DNA from 4 places in the Neorhizobium tunisiense genome. Region 1 is predicted to be linked to each of the others. Evidence: predicted binding sites of a transcription regulator. Region 1 holds the regulator's gene; each other region holds the start of a gene.
What was found. The regulator PhoB, encoded in region 1, activates phosphate uptake and scavenging genes when phosphate is short. The targets are predictions, from matches to a motif close to TGTCATNNANCTGTCAT.
Positions count from the first base shown of each region.

Region 2: the regulator PhoB is predicted to act here: its motif matches at 2,452-2,468, upstream of ABCW43_RS11700 (glycerophosphodiester phosphodiesterase).
Region 3: the regulator PhoB is predicted to act here: its motif matches at 3,412-3,428, upstream of ppk2 (polyphosphate kinase 2).
Region 4: the regulator PhoB is predicted to act here: its motif matches at 2,090-2,106, upstream of ABCW43_RS12505 (DUF1045 domain-containing protein).

Region 1 covers NZ_JBDIUU010000001.1:1,668,096-1,673,613, reverse strand. Annotated here, with positions in the region: gene pstC (phosphate ABC transporter permease subunit PstC) at 1-19, shown strand, start outside; gene pstA (phosphate ABC transporter permease PstA) at 16-1,335, shown strand; gene pstB (phosphate ABC transporter ATP-binding protein PstB) at 1,349-2,164, shown strand; gene phoU (phosphate signaling complex protein PhoU) at 2,210-2,923, shown strand; gene phoB (phosphate regulon transcriptional regulator PhoB) at 2,954-3,637, shown strand; gene ABCW43_RS08735 (PACE efflux transporter) at 3,647-4,084, opposite strand; gene ABCW43_RS08730 (GcrA family cell cycle regulator) at 4,276-4,812, opposite strand; gene ABCW43_RS08725 (aspartate aminotransferase family protein) at 5,221-5,518, shown strand, end outside.
Region 2 covers NZ_JBDIUU010000002.1:546,160-551,677, reverse strand. Annotated here, with positions in the region: gene ABCW43_RS11725 (NAD(P)/FAD-dependent oxidoreductase) at 1-228, shown strand, start outside; gene ABCW43_RS11720 (hypothetical protein) at 225-509, shown strand; gene ABCW43_RS11715 (SDR family oxidoreductase) at 580-1,437, opposite strand; gene ABCW43_RS11710 (hypothetical protein) at 1,569-1,817, opposite strand; gene ABCW43_RS11705 (DUF983 domain-containing protein) at 1,919-2,332, opposite strand; gene ABCW43_RS11700 (glycerophosphodiester phosphodiesterase) at 2,534-3,388, shown strand; gene ABCW43_RS11695 (hypothetical protein) at 3,395-3,697, opposite strand; gene ABCW43_RS11690 (amidase) at 3,863-5,224, shown strand; gene ABCW43_RS11685 (SDR family NAD(P)-dependent oxidoreductase) at 5,437-5,518, shown strand, end outside.
Region 3 covers NZ_JBDIUU010000003.1:212,920-218,437, forward strand. Annotated here, with positions in the region: gene ABCW43_RS15105 (cyclic nucleotide-binding domain-containing protein) at 1-294, opposite strand, end outside; gene ABCW43_RS15110 (response regulator transcription factor) at 304-987, opposite strand; gene ABCW43_RS15115 (L,D-transpeptidase family protein) at 1,129-1,680, shown strand; gene leuC (3-isopropylmalate dehydratase large subunit) at 1,743-3,152, opposite strand; gene ppk2 (polyphosphate kinase 2) at 3,474-4,388, shown strand; gene ABCW43_RS15130 (phytanoyl-CoA dioxygenase family protein) at 4,621-5,433, shown strand; gene ABCW43_RS15135 (amino acid ABC transporter permease) at 5,460-5,518, opposite strand, start outside.
Region 4 covers NZ_JBDIUU010000002.1:701,191-706,708, forward strand. Annotated here, with positions in the region: gene ABCW43_RS12490 (hypothetical protein) at 1-87, shown strand, start outside; gene mnmC2 (tRNA (5-methylaminomethyl-2-thiouridine)(34)-methyltransferase MnmC2) at 157-879, opposite strand; gene ABCW43_RS12500 (NAD(P)/FAD-dependent oxidoreductase) at 878-2,068, shown strand; gene ABCW43_RS12505 (DUF1045 domain-containing protein) at 2,193-2,900, shown strand; gene ABCW43_RS12510 (AraC family transcriptional regulator) at 2,961-3,818, shown strand; gene ABCW43_RS12515 (AzlC family ABC transporter permease) at 4,021-4,728, shown strand; gene ABCW43_RS12520 (branched-chain amino acid transport AzlD family protein) at 4,725-5,027, shown strand; gene puuE (allantoinase PuuE) at 5,099-5,518, shown strand, end outside.

The sequences.
Region 1 (5,518 bases):
CCGGGAGCAGTACGAATGACCGATGTGGTTTCTCCCGCCGCCGGCATCCCCAAGGCCAGGTCCGTCCGTCGCGATATCGGCATCAAGCGCCGCTACGCCGCCGAGCGTCGCTTCCGTGCCTATGGCATCGCCGCGCTTTCCTTCGGCATCATCTTCCTGATGCTTCTGCTGTGGTCGGTGGTCTCCAAGGGATACACCGCCTTCCAGCAGACCATGATCACCATGCCGGTCGAGTTTTCGCAGCAGATCATCGATCCGCAGAACGAACGCGCCGCCAATCCGCAGAAGCTGATGACGGCGAACTACCCGATCGTCGCCCGCAACGCTCTCGCCAAGCTGCTCAACGTCAGCGTTGACGACCGTGTCGCGGCCCGCGCGATCGGCCAGATGCTGTCGGATGGTGTCCGCGTCCAGTTGCGCGATCTGGTGGTCGCCAATCCGGCGATCATCGGCACGACGCAGACGGTAACGCTGCTTGCCTCCGGCGATATCGACTCGGCCTACAAGGGCCAGATCGACCTCGACGTCAGCCAGGAGAACCGCAAGATCAACGACCAGCAGCTCGGCTGGATGAAGCAGCTGTCCGATAGCGGCGCGCTTGCCAAGCACTTCAACAGCGGCATTTTCGTCAACGGCGCATCGAGCCGTCCGGAAGCAGCCGGCGTCGGCGTTGCCCTGATCGGCTCGTTCTACATGATGCTGATCGTGCTCATTCTGGCGCTGCCGATCGGCGTCGCCGCCTCGATCTATCTCGAGGAATTCGCCCCGAAGAACAAGTTCACCGACCTGATCGAGGTGAACATCAACAATCTCGCGGCCGTTCCCTCGATCGTCTACGGTCTGCTCGGCTTGGCGGTCTTCGTCAACTTCATGGGCCTGCCCCGTTCCGCCTCCTTGGTCGGCGGCCTGGTGCTCACCCTCATGACGCTGCCGACGATCATCATCGCGACCCGCGCGGCCCTGAAGGCTGTGCCGCCCTCTATCCGCGCGGCGGCCCTCGGCCTCGGCGCATCCAAGATGCAGACGATCTTTCACCATGTCCTGCCGCTCGCGATGCCCGGCATCCTGACCGGTACGATCATCGGTCTCGCCCACGCACTCGGCGAAACCGCTCCGCTGCTCTTGATCGGTATGGTGGCCTTCGTCGCCAACTATCCGACCACGCCGCTCGACCCGTCGACGGCGCTGCCGGTACAGATCTACATGTGGGCGAACGAAGCGGAGCGCGCGTTCGTCGAGCGTACCTCGGGAGCAATCATCATCCTGCTCCTGTTCCTCATCCTAATGAATGTTGGCGCAATTCTCTTGCGGCGTCGCTTCGAGCGGCGCTGGTAGAAGGAGTATGACAATGAATATGATGTCAGAATCGGCAGTAGAAAAGGCGCTGGACCAAAAGATGAGCGATGCTCCCCACAAGATGATCGGTAAGGACGTTTCGGTGTATTACGGCGAAAAGCGTGCGCTTTTCGACGTGAACCTCAACGTCCGCGAAAACACTGTGACGGCTCTCATCGGTCCTTCCGGCTGCGGCAAGTCCACCTTCCTGCGCTGCCTCAACCGCATGAACGACACGATCGAGAATTGCCGCGTCACCGGCAAGATCACCCTCGATGCGGACGATATCTACGACCAGAACATCGACGTCGTGGAACTTCGCGCCCGTGTCGGCATGGTTTTCCAGAAACCGAACCCGTTCCCGAAGACCATCTACGAGAACGTCTCCTACGGTCCGCGCATCCACGGCCTGTCCAAGAGCAAGGCCGATATGGACCAGATCGTCGAGGCGAGCCTGCAGCGCGCTGGCCTCTGGGGCGAAGTCAAGGATCGCCTGCACGAATCCGGCACCGGCCTCTCCGGCGGTCAGCAGCAGCGTCTGTGCATCGCCCGTGCGATCGCCGTGTCGCCGGAAGTCATCCTGATGGACGAACCCTGCTCGGCTCTCGACCCGATCGCGACCGCCAAGGTTGAAGAACTCATCCATGAACTGCGTGCCAACTACACGATCGTCATCGTGACGCACTCGATGCAGCAGGCTGCCCGCGTGTCGCAGCGCACCGCCATGTTCCATCTCGGCCAACTCGTCGAGGAGAACGACACCGACAAGATGTTCACCAATCCCGACGATCAGCGCACCCAGGATTACATCATGGGCCGTTTCGGCTGATCCAGCCGATTGTGCCGCCTGAAAATCAATTTTGAGGACTAGAAGATGGCATCGACCCATATCCTGTCGGCATATGACGACGAACTGAAATACCTGAGCCGCCGCATCTCCGAAATGGGTGGCCTCGCCGAGCAGATGTGCTCGGACGCCGTGCGTGCGCTGGTCAATTCCGACGCCGCACTCGCGCAGAAGGTCATCTCCGACGACGTGATCCTCGATCACGCCGAGCGCGAGATCGGCGACAAGGCGATCATCACGATCGCCCGCCGCCAGCCGGTTGCGGCCGACCTTCGCGAGATTGTCGGTTCGTTGCGCATCGCCTCCGATCTGGAGCGCGTCGGCGACCTTGGCAAGAACACCGCCAAGCGCGTTATCGCGGTTCAGGGCACAGGCGTTCCGCGCAAGCTCGCCCGCGGTCTGGAACATCTCTCCGATCTCGCCCTCGTGCAGCTCAAGGACGTCCTCGACGTCTACGCGACACGTTCGGCGGAGAAGGCCGAGGCGATCCGCATCCGCGACGAGGAAATCGACGCGATGTACACCTCGCTGTTCCGCGAACTCCTCACCTACATGATGGAGGATCCGCGCAACATCACCACCTGCACGCACCTGCTGTTCTGCGCCAAGAACATCGAGCGTATCGGCGACCACGCCACCAACATCGCCGAGACCATCTACTACATGACGACCGGCGCCCAGCCGGAGGGCGATCGCCCGAAGGACGACTCGTCGAACACACTCGGCGCGATCACCGAATAAATGATGGAATGCTGACGGAGCAGAGCTGAAATGCTGCCTAAAATCGCTGTGGTGGAGGATGAAGAAGCACTCAGCGTGCTTCTTCGCTACAATCTCGAAGCGGAAGGTTATGAGGTCGAGACGATCCTGCGGGGGGATGAAGCCGAAATCCGGCTTCAGGAGCGTACGCCGGATCTTCTGATACTCGACTGGATGCTACCCGGCGTTTCCGGCATCGAACTCTGCCGCCGTCTGCGCACGCGTTCGGAAACGGAACGCCTGCCGATCATCATGCTGACGGCCCGCGGCGAGGAGAGCGAACGTGTTCGCGGCCTCGCCACCGGCGCTGACGACTATGTGGTAAAACCCTTCTCGACCCCGGAGCTGATGGCCCGCGTCAAGGCGATGCTGCGCCGCGCCCGTCCCGAAGTGCTCTCCAGCGTGCTCCGTTGCGGCGATATCGAACTCGATCGGGAAACCCATCGCGTTCACCGCAAGAGCCGTGAAGTGCGCCTCGGCCCGACCGAATTCCGCCTTCTGGAATTCCTGATGGCCTCGCCCGGCCGTGTGTTCTCACGGTCGCAGCTTCTGGATGGCGTCTGGGGCCACGACATCTATGTCGATGAGCGTACCGTAGACGTGCATGTCGGGCGCCTGAGAAAAGCGCTCAACTTCTCCAACATGCAGGATGTCATCCGCACCGTCCGCGGCGCGGGTTACTCGATGGAATCTTAACGAGCCGACTCAAGCCGCCTCGGTCTGCCGCTGCCATTCCGGCAGCGGAAAGATCCGGTCATAGGCCCAGTTGAAGACGAAGGCATAGACCACGTAGAAGACCGCGAAAGACACATCCATCATCAGAGCATGGAGGATGCTGACGCCGAGATACCAGGCGATCAGCGGCAAAAGCGCGATCAGCAGACCAAGTTCGAACAACACCGCATGCGCCACGCGTATCGCGGTGCTTTTCTGTGTGGTGCCGGTGAAGCGCTGCATCAGATGGTCGAAGCCGAGATTGTAAAGATAGTTCCAGCCGGTGGCGATCGTCGCGCTGCCGATGCCGACCACGCCGATATCGGCAGCCGGCATGCCGAAGGCGATAGCGCCGAGCGGCGTGATGAGAGCGAGCCCGATCAGTTCGAAGCTGATGGCATGGCGGATACGGTCGCGTGTCGAGCGCATGATGACCTCCTGGGTTCTGTTCCGGGTCGTCCCGGAGTTTCTGCCCGAATGGGGGAGGTCGTCCTCGCTGTTTTGGAAATAGGCGCAATGCCGCCCGGCAGCAAGGCTTGGGCCTGGCATATCTGCCATGCAGCAACAAAAAAGCGGACCTCAAGCCCGCTTCCGATCTAGCCCTCGTGTCGCCTTGCCGCTCAGACCCGAGCAGCAACCTTGCGCCGCTCGTTGACCGGCTGGTAGGCGAGCTTTGCGTGATAGCTGCAATAGGGCGAAGCATCCGGGGATTCGCAGCCGCAGAAGTGGAAGTCGTCCTTGAGCGGATCGCCGACCGGCCATTTGCAGGTGCGCTCGGTGAGTTCGGTCAATGCAAGGCGACGGGAGATCGGCACCACCACGTTGGAGGCGGGACGATATTCCATCTCCTGATAGGGCTCGATTTCGACCTCTTCCTTGACCATCGTCGCACCAACGGCGCGGGTAACGGTCCGGGTCGCGACGCGCGATGCATAGTTCGGGGCTCGCGGCGCCGACGTCGTGCGCTTGGCCGCAGATGAACGGCCCGTCGCTACCGTGCCGCCGGCTTTCGCCCGACCCGGCAGGCTCAGACGATGCACCTTGCCGATCACGGCATTTCGGCTTACGCCTCCAAGTTGCGCTGCGATCTGGCTGGCGCTGAGGCCCTCCGACCATAATCTTTTGAGCTTCTCGACACGCTCGTCTGTCCAGTTCATGCCCGTTCTCCGCCTTTGAACGTTGCTGGCATGCAGAATCCTTCCACCTTTGCTGCGAAATTCATTTCGCAGCACCCACTATATCTATGCTTGAGGTGACTAGTTCCGCCGCATGCAGTCTAGTAATTGATCTTTAACCTAGTGTGAGGCTGACTCCGTGGCAAGAGTCGGGAGAATCTGCGGGAATCGATTTCGTGGTTTTCCCCAACTTGCTGTCCGGGAGAGTCATTTTTGTCACATTGGCCGGCGCCTTTCGCCTTCCGGCCCGGATCCGCCCAAAACGCCGAGCTTTGTTGACATTGATGGCCTAAACCCCGATAGTGCCCCCGCCGCCCAGTGGGCGGCATTTTTGGTTTTTTCGGCCCGTTCCATGGGCCTTTTTGGACTGCCTAGAGGAGTGATGTCGCCATGGCTGAAGCCGCGCTTTTCGACACGTTTGCCCGGGCTCCGCTGCGTTTCGAGCGCGGCGAGGGCGTATGGCTTGTGACGGAAAGTGGGGAGCGATATCTCGATTTCGGTTCCGGCGTCGCGGTCAATTCGCTCGGCCACGGACATCCGCATCTCGTTGGTGCGCTGAAGGCGCAGGCCGACAAGGTGTGGCACACGTCCAACCTCTTCGAGCAGCCCGGCCAGGAGAAGCTGGCGCGTCGTCTCGCCGACAACTCTTTCGCGGACAAGGTGTTCTTCACCAATTCCGGCGCCGAGG
Region 2 (5,518 bases), on a different contig from region 1:
GGCCGCGATGCGGCGATCTTCGACTTCGGCAAGTGGACGCTGAAGGGCCGCCTCGCCTGGTTCCTCTGGGCGCTCGTCCATGTCTACCTGCTCGTCAATTTCGAAAAGCGCCTGCTCGTCAGCGTGCAATGGATCTGGCGTTACCTGACCCAGCAGCGCGGCGCCCGGCTGATCGACGAAAATGCCGCCACCTCCGTTCCGTCTTCCACGCAAAGGACCGAGACATGAACACTGCCAATCCCCAGCTCGAAGGCCTCTATCTCGCGGTCGCCGCGATCAACCGGCTCCTGGTCGAAAAAGGCGTCGTCTCTCACTCGGAAATCCAGGGCGCCCTGCAAGCGGCCGAACGCACCGTGCTCGCCGACGACAAGCCCCTCGCCGTCTCCACCTCCCATCAGAAGGCGATCGCCTTCCCGATCCGGCTCCTGCTTCTTGCCAATGAAGCGAGCGAACAGGGCACCAAATTCTGTTTCGAGGATCTGGCGCGGGAAGTCGGCCGCCGCACCTGAGGGCAATTCTCCAAACAGGAACGGCGGCGTGAGCCACGCCGCCGCCGTTTTCGTCGGCAGGGGAGCGGAGCTACAGGATTGGTTTGCCGCCGGTGACGGCGATCGTCGCGCCCGAAACGTAGCTGGAGAGCGGATCGGCCAGCATCACATAGGCGGTCGCGAGTTCGACCGGCTGGCCCGGACGTTTCATGGGGACCTGCTTGCCGAAGTTCTTCACCCGGTCCTCCGGCATGGTGGAAGGGATGAGCGGCGTCCAGATCGGCCCCGGCGCAACCGCGTTCGCGCGGATACCTTTTTCAGCGAGAAGCTGCGCAAGCCCCGCCGTGAAATTCTGGATCGCGCCCTTGGTGGTCGCATAGGCGAGCAGCGTCGGGCTCGGACTGTCGGAATTGATCGAGGCGGTATTGATGATGGCGCTGCCCGGCTTCATGTGAGGAACCGCCGCCTTGGTGAGATAGAACATCGCATGGATATTGACTTGGAAGGTCAGCTCCCATTCCTCGTCGCTGATGTCTGCAATGTCGGAGAACGTGGCCTGATGGGCGGCGTTGTTGACGAGAATATCGATGCCGCCCAATTCCTGGACAGCCCGGTCGATGATCGTCCGGCAATGCGCCGCGGTCTTGATGTCGCCCGGCACCAGCACCGCCTTGCGCCCGGCCTCCTCGACAAGGCGCCTGGTGTCCTCGGCATCCTCGTCTTCGTCGAGATATGAGATCAGCAGATCGGCGCCCTCGCGTGCATATGCGATCGCCACAGCCCGGCCGATGCCGCTATCGCCACCGGTAATTACCGCTTTCTTGCCGGCCAATCGACCGGAGCCGCGGTAGGAAAGCTCGCCGTGATCGGGCACCGGATCCATGCGTCCGGTAAAGCCCGGCATCGGCTGCTGCTGTTCGGGAAACGGCGGAGTGGGATACTGGGCCATGGGATCTTCCTTATTGTTGAACTGGTGAACTGATCGCCCCCAACTGACCCCGACTGGAGATGTTCCCGATCAAAAAACGAGAAGGCGCCTCGCAACACGCCTCCCGCACTGTCGGCGGATTCTTCGCCGATTCACGCCCCGGGGGTGATTGCTCCGTCGCCGCGCTGCAGGCGCTTCAGCTGGTTGACGATCCGGAGCGAGCTTGCGGCACGGGCCGCCGAGAAATCCGAGCTCTTCGACAGGATGCGCAACATATCCTCCGCCTCGTCGGCGGAGATCGTGCCCCGGGCGGTGAGGCCGTCGATCAGCATGAGCATCGCCCCTTCCACGGCGAGTGCCCTACGGTGCGCTTCCATTTCAAATTCATCGGCATCGGACATTACAGGCCCCTTGAATTGTCACCTGTCGAATGGTTTGCGGAGAAGATTGTTCCTCATCATCCTGCCCGGTCTTTTCGCAAGCCTCGAGGTCCTGTCGGCAGTCAGCCGCCGTTCTGGGCGTCATCGGGCGGTGACGGGCTCTTGTCGACCTTGCCGGGACCTGCCTTGTAAAAATACTGGCTCGCGACGAGCCAGCCCTTCAGCGGCCGCATCGGCGCGAGACAGGTGAGGAGCAGAAAGGGAAGCGAGACCAGCAGATGCACCCAGAATGGCGGCTGGAAGCTGGTCTCGATCCAGACCGCAAGCGCGATACTCGGAATGCAGCCGAAACACATGACGAAAAAGGCGGGACCGTCTCCCGGGTCGGCAAAGGAATAATCGAGACCGCAGACCTCGCAAGCCGGCCGCATCGACAGGAACCCGTTGAACAGATGTCCCTGGCCGCAACGCGGGCAACGGCCGCGCAGGCCGGTGCTGGTGGGGGGAAGAGGCGCCCAGTTTGCGTCATGGGACATGAGATCTGCCTTTCGTGACAGGAGACAAAATTTGTTTTCGGGTACTTATCCGCAAACCTCTATAACAAGTCGTTCCCTGACAGGCGGCAATTCGTTTTTGAAGCTCGGCACGAAACTTCTGTCATCGATCTATGGCAGGCAGCTCCGAGACAATAGTCTGTCATCGATCGAATCGGCACCCTTCACCTTAGACGGAATTTCATGGCTTCAATATTTTCAGGCCTCGGCATCGCCCATCAGGGTCGTTTCACCCGGCTGAAGTGGCATCGCCTGCGCCGCAGCCTCAAGGACCCGCTGTTTTCCGCCGGCGTCATGGCAGAGGGTTTTCGTCTTGGAGCATCGACCGAACTCGACCTGCGCGTCCGCGCCGACGGCGGCTTCGTCGTACTGCACGACGAAGAGCTTGAAGGCGAAACCACCGGCCATGGCCCCATCCGTGCGACTTTGCCCGAAGCCATCCGCGGTCTGACGCTGCTCGAAGGCGGCCATCCGCCAATCCTCAGCGAGGACCTGGCGACCATGCTTGAGACCGCTCATCCGGACGCCCTGCTGCAGTTCGACATGAAGGACGAGCTTGCGGTGATCGGGGCGCGCGGCATGGACCATCTCGCCGATTATTTCGCAAGCGCCGGCTCCTCGATCATCGTCAGTGGCGCCGATCTCGATCTTATCGTCGCCGTCAAGCAGAGGCTGCCGGATCTCAAGCGCGGCATCGACCCAACCGACAAGCTCATGGAGATCTATCGCGGTCAGGGCCTCAAGGCCGTCGAAGCGGATCTGCGCGACGATATGGCCGGCCCGACCGAGCCGGACACCATCTATCTTGCCTGGCAACTGGTGCTGCAGGCCGCCAAGGACGGGCTCGACCTGATCGGCCTCTGCCACGATGCGGGGAGGCTCGTCGATGCCTGGACCTTCAATCTCAAGAACCCGGACGCCGGTTTCGACGACGAAGAGGCCCGCGATTTCGCGGCCCTGATGGCGCTGAAGCCGGATCAGATCACCACCGACGAACCGGTCGCCACCGAGCGAGCCTGGGCACGGATCGGCGGCTGAGGCAGATCAGTCGTCGAAGCCGAACGGATCGCGAAACACCCGCCGGCTGACCAGCTTCAGGCTGCGGTCCGGCTGGATGATGTAGTTTTCCTCGACCCGCTGGCCGAGTTCGTTGCGGAACTCGTGCGGAACGACGCTGCCGATCGGCGACTTGGTGAGCTTGGTACGCGGCTGGCCTCGATAGGTGATGCTGCCGGGGATCGGCCGGATACCCGGCCCGATATCGATGGCTCCGGTGGTCCCGCCGCCGTCCGTGCTGCAGCCGGCAAGCGCGATCACGAGACCGGTTATGGCGATGATGTTTCTCATGGGCTGAATCCTTCCCGATGTTCCGCTCACGCGGTGGATTCACTGAACTTCGCGGATATGCGGGAAGTTCCATGCGGCGTGCCAAGCCGATAAATCCTCTACCCATCGCCAAAATATCCGATACATCTGTGACCCGCCAGTAACGGAATAGGGAGAATGACTGCCGTGACGAAATCCTTTGGAGCGATGTCGATCGCCGAGCTTTCCGCTCTCATACAGATGGGCAAGGTCGACCCGATCGAGGTCACGGAATCGGTGCTGTCAGGTATCAGGGCCTATCCGGACAAGGCCGTGTTCGTCTCGCTGCTCGACGACCGGGCCCTGGCGGAAGCCCAGGCATCCTCAAAGCGCTTGAAGGAAGGCCGCTCGCTCGGCCTGCTCGATGGCATTCCGATCGCCTGGAAGGATCTCTTCGACATCGAAGGCCTGCCGACCACCGCCGGCTCGAAGGTGCTGAAGAAGGCGACGCCTGCCGCCAAGGACGCCGCGATCGTCGATCTCCTGAAACAGGCCGGCATGGTCGCGATCGGACGCACCAACATGAGCGAATTCGCCTTTTCCGGCATCGGCATCAATCCGCATTACGGCACGCCGCACAATCCGCATGGCAAGGATGCGCCGCGCATTCCCGGCGGCTCCTCCTCCGGTTCCGGCGTCGCGGTCGCGGCCGGCCTCGTGCCCGTCGCGATGGGTACCGATACCGGCGGCTCGATCCGCATCCCGGCTGGCTTCAACGGCATCGTCGGTTACAAGGCGACCCGCGGCCGTTATGCGATGAACGGCGTCTATCCTCTGGCGACGAGCCTCGACTCACTCGGACCGCTCTGCCGCACGGTGCAGGACGCGGTCTTGGTGGATGCGGCGATGCGCGGACTTGCAGCCCCCCGGACGCCTCGCAAACCGGCACAACCGCTCGATATCGTCATCCCCACCAACATCGTCTTCGACGGCGCCGAGCCGGGGGTGGTGGCAGCCTTCGAAGCGGCGATCGAGCGGCTTGCAAAAGCCGGAGCCAAGATCACCCGCCTCGCCTTCCCGACCTTCGACGAACTTCCGAAGCTGATGGTGAAATACGGTCCGATGGTGACCGCCGAAGCCTTCGCCCTGCATCGGGAGAAACTGTCGGGACCGGACGCCGCGGAGATGGACCACCGGGTCGTGGCGCGCACGCGCCTCGGCGAAAAGACCAGTCTTTCCGACTATATCGCCATCGTCGAAAACCGCGCCCGGATGATCGCCGAAACAGAGGCCCTGATCGGCGACCGTTTCGTCGCCATGCCTTCGATCGCCCATGTGGCGCCGCCGATCACGCCGCTCGAAAAGGATGACGAGCTGTTCTTCGCCACCAACGGCAAGACACTGCGCAATACCGGCTTCGGCAATTTCCTCGACTGGTGCGGCGTCTCCATTCCCTGCGGCACCGGCGATGCCGACATGCCGGTCGGCTTCCTCCTGTCGGCCAATGCCAATTGCGACGAAACATTGCTGCAGGCCGCGATGGCGTATGAGGAGATCATCCGAGAGTAGCAAGGCGCAGCCGGATCGTGTCCATCAGACATCGGCGTGTCGGCAAAGCCGGCAAATTGCCCGCGGCCTCGCCGCATGGAAGAGTTGCCTCCCTGGGCAGCTAACTAAGGAACCGTTTCCCCGTAACCGGGATCGCGGCAGTTGCCTTTTGCTTGTTCCAATATTCTCGAGAGCCTAGCCTCTTCCCTGGATTTTGAGGAAAGCGGCGACCCATGCAACTCGATTTGAACGGCAAGACGGCACTGATTACAGGCGGCTCCAAAGGCATCGGCCTCGCCTGCGCCCAATCTCTCC
Region 3 (5,518 bases), on a different contig from region 1:
GGCGGTGAACTTGCGTTCCACCATGGTCACGAGCGCCAGTTCAGACAGTAGCGTGCCGGGACCGACCGTCGCTTCGACCTTCATCTCGCCGTTGCGGTCGGCCATCAGCAGCTCGAAACGGCCCCTTGCGACGATGAAGGCCGATTCGGCCGGGGACTTTTCCCGAAACAGCTGCTGACCGGTCGTCACCTGCCGACGCTCGGCACCGAAGGCGACGAGGCGCAGCTGGTCGTCGTTCATGTCCCGGAACAGCGGGACTTGCGAGAGCAGGCGGATATCTTCGGTGAGCGACATCAGGGGCCTTTACGGAACGATCTTGTAGCCGCCGTTTTCGGTGACCAGGATCTCGGCGCTCGACGGATCGCGCTCGATCTTCTGGCGAAGACGGTAGACATGGGTTTCCAGCGTATGCGTTGTGACGCCGGAATTATAGCCCCAGACTTCCTCCAGGAGGACATCGCGGGTCACCACCTTCTGGCCGGCGCGATAGAGGTAGCGGATGATCGCTGCTTCCTTTTCCGTCAGGCGGATCTTCTTGCCGTCTTCGGTGGTCAGCAGCTTCTGGCTCGGCTTGAAGAGATAGGGGCCGACGGTGAAGGTGGCGTCCTCGCTCTGCTCGTACTGGCGAAGCTGGGCGCGGATGCGGGCGAGCAGCACTGCGAACCGGAACGGCTTCGTCACGTAATCGTTGGCGCCGGCTTCGAGGCCGAGAATGGTGTCGGAATCGGTGTCGTGGCCGGTCAGCATGATGATCGGGGCCTTGAAGCCGTTCTTGCGTAGCAGTTTCACCGCCTCGCGGCCGTCCATGTCCGGCAGGCCGACGTCCATGATCAGCAGATCGATCTGGGCGTTCTTGGCGGTCTGCAACGCCTTGGCCGCATTTGCTTCCTGGAGAATTGCGAACTCTTCGTAAAACGACAACTGCTCGACGAGCGTTTCACGCAGATCGTCGTCGTCGTCCACCAGGAGTATCGTGCGCGCTGCCATGCGTTCTTGCCTTTCGTCTCGCCGTTGCGTCCTGACTGTCATTGCCAGCCAATCGAAGCGCATTTAGGGCTCCTCGATCTAAATCCCAACGTGCTATGAATTCAAACGAAATCATATTCAAAGCAAAACCTTGTGAGAGAAATGCAACGTTTTCGCGAGGGACATCACAAAAGAGGAGCTGTCGTCACCGTCCGCACCGCGCCGCGCGACCGGCGCCGCGCGATCGTCGCCTTCGGCGGCATCACAGTGCCGGCGGCACTCGGGCGGTCGGGCACGACGCCTTTCAAGCGGGAAGGGGACGGCGCTACGCCGATTGCGGCGATGCGATTGCTCCATGGCTACATGCGCGGAGAGCGGGTAAACCTACCTCCGACGGCGCTTTCGATCACGCGCATCCGAAAGCACTTGTTATGGTGTGATCAGCCGGAACACCCGTCGTACAATCGCCCGGTGAAGGCACCGTTCCGGCCAAGCCACGAAGAGATGATGCGGGCCGACGGGCTCTACGACATCTGCCTCGTGCTCGACTGGAATATTTCTTCGCGCGCCCGCAACCGCGGCTCGGCGATCTTCTTCCACCTCATCAAGCCCGGCTACCAGCCGACCGCCGGCTGCATCGCCGTCAGCCTTCCCGACATGAAACGGCTGATCCGTTTCATGCGCAAGGGGACGGTGGTCAAGGTGCTCGGCTAAGGCCCGAAACGAAAATGCCCGGCGCTGAGGCCGGGCATCTCGAAGTCGAAATTGAATGACGTTTACTTCCACTCGCGGATGTCGACGAAATGTCCGGCGACCGCGGCTGCGGCGGCCATGGCCGGCGAGACGAGATGGGTGCGGCCCTTGTAACCCTGGCGGCCCTCGAAATTGCGGTTCGAGGTCGAGGCGCAGCGCTCGCCCGGCTTCAGGCGGTCGTCGTTCATCGCCAGGCACATCGAGCAGCCCGGCTCGCGCCATTCGAAACCGGCGTCCTTGAAGATCTTGTCGAGACCTTCGGCTTCCGCCTGTTCCTTGACGATGCCGGAGCCCGGGACGACCATGGCGGACACGGTCGAGGCGACGGTGCGGCCTTCGACAACCTTGGCTGCGGCGCGCAGGTCCTCGATGCGGCCGTTGGTGCAGGAGCCGATGAAGACGCGGTCGATGGCGATATCGGTGATCTTGGTGCCGGGCTTCAAGCCCATATATTCCAGAGCGCGCCATTTGGAGGTGCGCTTGGTTTCGTCCTGGATATCGTCCGGGTTCGGAACGGAACCCTCGACCGAGATCACGTCTTCCGGCGAGGAGCCCCAGGAGACGATCGGCGGCAGGTTGGCGGCGTCGAGCACGACCACCTTGTCGAAATGCGCGCCTTCGTCCGTCTGCAGCGTCTTCCAGTAGTCGAGCGCCATGTCCCAGGCCTTGCCCTTCGGGGCGCGCGGCTTGTCCTTGATATATTCGAAGGTCTTTTCGTCCGGCGCGATCAGGCCGGCTCGGGCGCCGCCTTCGATCGTCATGTTGCAGACTGTCATGCGGCCTTCCATGGAGAGCGCGCGGATCGCCTCGCCGGCGAATTCGATGACATGGCCGGTGCCGCCGGCGGTGCCAATCTCGCCGATGATGGCAAGGATGATGTCCTTGGCGGTGACGCCCGGCGGCAGCTGGCCATCGACGCGCACCAGCATGTTCTTCGCCTTCTTCTGCACCAGCGTCTGGGTGGCGAGCACGTGCTCCACTTCCGACGTGCCGATACCATGCGCCAAGGCGCCGAAGGCGCCGTGCGTCGAGGTGTGGCTGTCACCACAGACGATGGTCATGCCCGGCAGGGTAAAGCCCTGTTCGGGGCCGACGATGTGGACGATGCCCTGGCGGACGTCCTTTTCCGAATAATATTCGACGCCGAAGTCATGGGCGTTCTGGGCAAGCGCTTCCACCTGGATGCGGCTTTCCTCGTTCTTGATGCCTTCGTGGCGGTCGGCCGTGGTCGGCACGTTATGGTCGACGACGGCGAGCGTCTTTTCCGGAGCACGGACCTTGCGGCCGGCGATGCGCAGGCCTTCGAAGGCCTGCGGCGACGTCACCTCGTGAACGAGGTGACGGTCGATGTAGAGAAGACAGGTGTGGTTTTCATCTTCGGAAACGACGTGGTCGTCCCAGATCTTGTCGTAAAGGGTGCGGGGTGCGCTCATGGCTGCTGTCCGTAAAGCTGACTGAAACAGGAAATGGGTGTCCGGCAGCACGGGCTGCCGCAAGCTGAAAAGATCAGCTAAGTCGGTCGCAAAGCGCCCCGGATACCCGCGCGAAAAACCGTGCCGGCAGACGCTTGTGGTCCTGCAGCACGACGATATGGTTCGCGAGGCATCCGAATTTCGATCCCATGGCCGCTGCAATAGCAGTTTCCGAAGAAATCGGCAATCGAATTGCTTCGCAGAAAATCCGTCGCATCTCTGTCATAAAGCCTTCGCGGAAACGTGGTTGATCTGAGTTTCCATAACGGAGGAATGCCCACCATGTCCGAACCGATGCAAGACCAGCTCAGCCGCATCAAGGAGGAGATCGCCGACAGCTTCGATGAAGAGCTGGAACTGCAGATGGAAGAGGACCGGCTCGACGAGTTGGTCGCCGAGGGAATGTCCGAGCCCGCCGAGGCAACGATCGACCGCCGGATTTATTTCCGGGAGCTCTTCCGCCTCCAGCACGAGCTCGTCCGCCTGCAGGACTGGGTGCAGTACAAGAAGCTGAAGATGGTCGTGCTGTTCGAAGGTCGCGACTCGGCTGGCAAGGGCGGCGCCATCAAGCGCGTCACCCAGCGCCTCAATCCGCGCGTCTGCCGCACCGTTGCACTTCCGGCCCCGACCGAGCGCGAGCGCAGCCAGTGGTATTTCCAGCGCTACGTGCCGCATCTGCCGACGGCCGGCGAAATGGTGCTGTTCGACCGCTCCTGGTACAACCGTGCCGGCGTCGAGCGCGTCATGGGCTTCTGCACCAAGGACGAGCTGGAGGAGTTCTTCCGTTCGGTGCCGGAATTCGAGCGCATGCTGGTCCGCTCCGGCATCATTCTCGTCAAATACTGGTTCTCGATCACCGACGAGGAGCAGGAATTCCGCTTCAAGATGCGCATCCACGATCCGCTGAAGCAATGGAAGCTGTCGCCTATGGACCTCGAAAGCCGCGTCCACTGGGAAGAATATACCAAGGCCAAGGAAGAGATGCTCCAGCGCACCCACATTCCGGAAGCGCCGTGGTGGGTGGTGCAGGCCGTTGACAAGAAGAAGGCGCGGCTCAACATGATCTCCCATCTTCTCGCCCAGGTGCCTTACGAGACCGTGCCGAAGGAGCAGATCGACCTGCCGGGCCGCGTTCGGAACGACGATTACATCCGCCATCCGGTGCCGGCGGACATGTACGTTCCGGAAGTCTATTGAACGATACTGCGCCCTGCCGTCGTTGACGTTGCGGGGCGCAGACGTTAGCCTAGACCCACGATGATGATGAACATTCTCCATATCGCTTCGGTTTTATTCATAACCGCCTGAGCGGGCAATGAAGACAACGAGCCCGGATAGCAGCCTTTCGGCTGTCGATGGCTCATGACCGAAACCTCCGCCCCGAGCACTGCGCGTGCCGCCCGGTGGAGAGCGAACGAGAGATTTCCCGATGACCGATCATTATCCTGCCGACGCGCGGGCGCTGTCCGCTGCCGAGATCGAGGCTTTCATCCGCGACGGGTTCGCGCGGATCGACCACGCTTTTCCTAAAGATGTCGCTGCCGAGGCCCGCGATATCATGTGGCGCGACATTCCTTTCGACCGCAACGACCCGACCACCTGGACACAGCCCGTCATCCGCCTGCCGGGATATGGCGGCGGGCCTTTCGAAACCGCCGTCAATATGCCGGTGCTGCACAGGGCCTTCGACCAGCTGGTCGGCAAGGGGCGCTGGCTGTCGCGCAGCGGGCTCGGCAGCTTTCCGATTCGCTTCCCGCATCCCGACAGTGCCGGCGACGACGGCTGGCACGTGGACCTCAGCTTTCCCGGCCCGAGCTCCAATCCCGATGAGCAGTACGATTTCTCCAACTGGCGGGCGAACTACACCTCACGGGACCGGGCATTGCTGATGCTCTTCCTATTCTCGGATGTCGGCGAGAACGACGCGCCGACCCGCATCCGGCCGGGCTCGCACATGGAGATGGCGCGGCTGCTGGAACCGGCAGGAGAGGCCGGCATGGGGCCGATGATGCTGGAGGCGGTTGGAGCCGATCGCCTGGAAGCGCTGGCGACGGGCGAGGCGGGCACCGTCTATCTGTGCCACCCGCTGCTCGTCCACGCAGCCCAGAAACATCGCGGCACAGAGCCGCGCTTCATGGCGCAGCCGCCGCTCGGGCTTGCCGAGCAATACCGGCTGGAGCGCGAGGACGGCGACTATTCGCCGGTCGAGATCACCCTGCGCCTGGCGCTCGGCAGAGGTTGAAACGGTGAGGCGGCTTCCGCGCCGCCTCATCGCTCTGTTCTTCTCCGCAAACGTCCTTCCAAGCCGCGCAGGGCGAGCGACAGGC
Region 4 (5,518 bases), on a different contig from region 1:
CGGCCGCGCTGCTGGTTCGAGGACCGCCGGGTCCGTAACGCCTATGACGGCGGCTGGCACATGGAAAGCCTGCGCGTCTGCCAGTAGGCGGAACACGAGATGGGATTGAGCTGCAGCCGGTCTTCGGGCCGGCTGTCTTGCGTCCGGCCGATCCGATCAGGGTGCCGGCTTGATGCCGCACAGCATCTCGCGCTTGCCCGCAAAACCCGGCCGCCGCTCGACCGTAAAGCCGGCCGATTGAAGGTTTCGGCGCACGAAGCCGGCGGCGGCATAGGTGCCGAACGTGCCGCCGGGCAAGGTCTTGTCGTGGATTGCCTGCATGATCTCAAGCGACCACATGTCGGGATTGCGCGACGGCGCAAAACCGTCGAGGAACCAGGCGTCGAAATCCGCCTCGGCTGCGGAGACCCCTTCGAGCGCCGGGCCGCAGACGACCGTCAGCCGGGTCTGGGCGTCGGCCTCGATCACGACATGCCCGGCGGGTTCGTCCGGCCAGGCTTCGGCCAGCGCCCGCCGTTCCGCATCGATCTCCGGCCACCGGGCGAGCGCCCGGTCGATCTCCTCGCGCTGCATCGGGTAGAGCTCGAACGAGGTGAAATGAAGCTTCGCGCCTGCGGGGCGGACAAGCTTCCACTGCCGCCAGGTCTCGCAGAAGTTCAACCCCGTGCCGAAGCCGAGTTCGCCGATCCGGAAAGTCCGGTGCCCTTCCCAGCGTTCCGGCAGGCCATTGCCGGCCAGGAACGTATGGCCGCATTCCAGCCGGCCGTCGGTGCGGCAATAAAAGTGATCGCCAAACTTTTGCGAATAGGGCATATCGCCGTCATGCCAGTCCAGGGTCTGGCTTTGGGTCGCACGAATTTCAGGATCACGGTTGCTCATGGGACATGCGGATAATCCTGCCGGCTCCGGCGGTCAATCTCATGTCCTGCCACCGTCTGCCGATCTCGTCATCCTTGGTGGTGGCATCATGGGTCTGTGGGCGGCCGTCAAGGCCGAGCGACTGGGTATCCGTACACTGCTTGTCGACGCCGGTCCGTTGGGGCAGGGGGCAAGCGGCGGGTTGCTCGGCGCCCTGATGCCGCATATGCCCGACAAGTGGAACGACAAGAAGCAGTTCCAGTTCGATGCCCTCCTGTCGCTGGAAGACGAGATCATTGAACTCGAAGCCGAGACCGGCGTGCTCTGCGGCTACCGCCGCTCCGGCCGGCTGATCCCGCTGCCGAAGCCGCATTTGCGGAAGATCGCGCTCGGGCACTCGGCCGATGCGGAAGCCTGCTGGCGGCGCGGCGACCGTCGGTTTCATTGGCATGTGCTCGACCGCCCCCTGCAGAAAGGGTGGCCGGATGCCGCATTCGCGGCTGCCGGACTGGTGCATGACACGTTTGCAGCCCGCGTTTCACCGCGCAGCCTCGTCGCGGCGCTCGTCGCCTTCCTTCGGTCGGCCAGCAATGTCCGGATCGTCGAAGGCCTGGAGGCGGAGACGATCGACTCGGCGGCAAGTAGGATTATATTCCGCGACGGCGAAATCGTCACCTTCGGCCACTGCATCGTCTCGGCCGGCCACCGGTCCTTCTCCCTGCTTCAAGGAATTTCGCCGCCGCTGAAGCGTGCTATCGGCCAGCCGGTCAAGGGGCAAGCGGCGCTCCTCAAGGCCGATATCGATCCCGCCCTGCCGGTGATCTTCCTGAACGGCCTTTATGTGGTCGCCCATGAGGGCGGTCACGTCGCGGTCGGCAGTACCAGCGAGGATGTGTTCGACGACCCGTCCTCGACCGATTCTCAGTTGGACGAGCTGATCACGCGCGCCCGGACGCTCGTGCCGGCCCTGGCCCTGGCCCCCGTCGTCGAGCGCTGGGCGGGATTGCGGCCAAAGGCGATCGACCGCGATCCGATGGTCGGCCCGCATCCCGATCACGCCCGAGTGATCGCGCTCACAGGTGGTTTCAAGGTGAGTTTCGGGATCGCGCACAGGTTGGCGGATGCGGCCCTAAACGCCGTGAACGGCCGGGAATCGCGACTTCCGGCGTCGTTCACGCTCGCCAATCACCTTGCCGTCGCCTCGCGTTAAACGCGAACTTTTGATCCCTCGCGTCGTTATTCTGTCACGCAAATCACTTAACCCCCACGGCAGGGATTGTTGAGCAATGCGTAAAACACGGGGTTGCTGAAAAAGGACGTTCAGAAGGTGACGCATGCGCTATGCCATCTATTTCACGCCTCCGGCGCATGATCCGCTGACGCTTGCCGCGGCCCAGTGGCTCGGCCGCAACGCCTTTTCGGGGGAGGCGACGGAGCCGCCGGCGATCCGCGGCATCGGCATTCATGATATCGCCTTCAACACAGCGCTGCCGCGCCGCTACGGTTTTCATGCGACGCTGAAGGCGCCATTCCGGCTGGCGCCCGACGTCACCGAACAAATGCTGCTGCGCCACCTGATGCGGTTTGCCGGAACCCACAGCCCGTTCGAACTGCCCAAGCTCGAAGTCGTGCGGCTAGGCAATTTCTTCGGCCTTGCGCCGGTCGTCCCGTGTGATGCCGCCCGGTTCCTCGCCGCTTCGGTCGTCCAGGAGTTCGACAATTTCCGCACGCCGCTGACCGAAGCGGAACTGGAGCGCAGCGATTCTGGTGACCTCTCGGCGCCGCAATTCGCCAACCTGTATCGCTGGGGCCATCCTTACGTGATGGACGAGTTCCGTTTCCACATGACGCTGACCGGCCCGCTATCGCCGATCGAAATGCCGCGTTTCGATCTTGCGCTGCGCGATTATTTCGAACCCTATCTGAAAAAGCCGGTCGAGATCGCCAATCTGGCGCTGTTCATCGAGGAGGAGCCGGGCGCGCCTTTCCAGGTGCATTCGCTGCATCCGATGGGGCGAGTGGCGGCGCGCAAGATCGCCTGAAAGGCGCCAACGGTCACTTTTGTTCAAGAGGCCGGCGCGGAAATCTGCTATATCGGCGCTATGCAGAATGTCTCCCAGGAACAGGCAGCCGATCACATGCCGCTCGCCCAGGCGGAAACCACCCGCTTCTGGCGCGACAGCCGTTTCGGGGGCATGGAATGCCTGTCCGCGACATTCCTCACCCATGAATTCGCGCCGCATGCGCATGACACGTTCAGCATCGGCGCCATCGAACGCGGCGCGCAGGTGGCGACCATCCGCGGTCTGCGCGAAAGCTCGGGGCCGGGTGATATCTATCTCATCAATCCCGGCGAGATCCACGACGGCGCGCCCGGCGACGGCGGTTATCGCTACCGGATGATCTATCCGGACATGGCGCTGTTTCGCGAAATCCTCGAAGACGTCACCGGCAAATCCTTCCAGGGCACGCCGGCCTTCGGCAAGCAGATCCTTCACGACCAGACGCTCGCCGACGCTTTCCACAAGGCGCACCGGACGCTGGAGGAGGGCTCCGGCGCGCTCGAGACCAGCCAGGCGATGTTCCTGGTGCTGGATGCGATGTTCCGCCGCCACGGCAGCTCGATCATCGTGCCGGTCGATACCACCGAGCGCACCGCCGTGCGCCAGGCCCGCGACTACCTGACCGAAAATTTTTCATCCGATATCGGGTTGGAGGAATTGGCTGGTGTCGCGGGGCTCAGCCGCGCCCATCTCATTCGCTCTTTCCGCAAGGAATTCCACATCACTCCGCATTCCTTCCTCACCGATATCCGCATCCGCGCGGCGCGCAAGCGGTTGAGGGAAGGCGGTCAGCCGGCCGAGATCGCACTCGAATGCGGTTTTGCCGACCAGGCGCATTTCACCCGCCACTTCAAGGCCCGCACCGGGCTGACGCCAGGGCAATACCGGGCTCGCTGATCACTTTCGTTCAAGACGGCTGATGTTGTCCGTTCTAAGCCTCCCCCTGATCCGCCTGCCGGCACCTTCTCCCCGAGGGGAGAAGAGAGATGCGGCACCGTCGCCGTTCCTCCTCTCCCCTTGGGGAGAGGGTGGCCGAGCGAAGCGGGTGCGAAGCACGGTGAGGGGGCGACGTACGCCGACATCAGATCAAGGTTATTGGATGAGCAACAACACAAAATTTCAGGACTTCCTCGGCGGCATGCGGGCGATCTCGCCGCTGATCGCCGCGGTCATCCCGATCGGCCTCGTTTTTGGCGCGGTTGCGGCGACAAAAGGCCTGTCGCCGGCTGAGGCCGGGCTGATGAGTGCGCTGGTCTTTGCCGGCGGCTCGCAATTCGTGGCGATGGATATCTGGATCCATCCGGCCTCCTGGACCGGCGTCGGTTTTGCAGCCCTCCTGGTCAACATCCGCCACGTGCTGATGAGCGCCTCGCTCGGCACAAGGATGGGCGGTTTCAGCGCGCCAGCGCGTTATCTCTCGATGCTGTTCCTCGCCGATGAGATATGGGCGATGGCGGAGTTCCGCGCCAAGGTGGCGCGGCTCACGCCCGCCTGGTTTGCCGGTCTCGTCGCGCCCTTCTACCTCGCCTGGGTGTTTTCCGGACTTGCCGGCGCGGCCCTTGGCGCTTTTCTCGGCGATCCGGTGGTGCTCGGGCTCGATTTCGCTTTCCCGGCCGTCTTCATCGTTCTGGTCATGGGCTTCTGGAAGGGTCCGGAAACCGGGGCCGTGCTGCTCGCAAGCGGTGCCGCCGCCGTCGCCACCCTGCATTTCGTGCCGGGTGTCTGGTATATCGCCGCCGGCGCCGTCGCCGGTCTTGCCGCAGCCATGGTCACCGGAAAAGAACGGGATGCGGAGGTGATGCCATGACCGTCGATATCGCCGCCCTGGTTGCCATCCTCGCCATGGCGGCGGCCACCGTGCTCACCCGCCTGAGCGGCCTCGTCCTCATCCGCCACGTCTCGCTCGAAGGCAGCCGCCGCAAGGCGATCGAATCGATTCCGCCCGCCGTGCTGATGGCCGTCGTCGCGCCGACCGCGTTTGCCACCGGGATTGCCGAAACCTTGGCCTGCGCGGTGACTGCTTTTGCGGCACTTCGCCTGCCGATGCTCGTTTCCGTGGCACTCGGGGTCGCCTGCGTCGCTATCCTTCGGGCGCTTGGCCTGTAGTCGACGTTTCCATCTCGACAGGGCCGGAAAGGGTGCGCTACCGTCCGGCCAGAATTCGTCGAAGGTGATCCATGCAGGCAAAAGACTATCCGCGCGAACTCGTCGGCTATGGCCGTACCACTCCAGATCCGAAATGGCCGGGCGGCGCCCATGTCGCCGTGCAGTTCGTGATCAATTACGAGGAGGGCGGCGAGAGCTCGATCATGGACGGTGATCCGGCCTCGGAAAACCTGCTGTCGGAAATCGTCGGTGCCGCGCCCTGGCCGGGCCAGCGCAACCTCAATATGGAATCGATCTACGAATACGGCTCGCGCGCAGGCTTCTGGCGGCTGTTTCGGATGTTCACCGAACTCAAGGTGCAGACCACCGTCTACGGCGTGACGCTCGCCATGGCCCGCAATCTGGAAGCCGTCGCCGCCATGAAGGAAGCCGGCTGGGAGATCGCCAGCCACGGCTATCGCTGGCTCGAATACAAGGATTTTCCGGAGGCG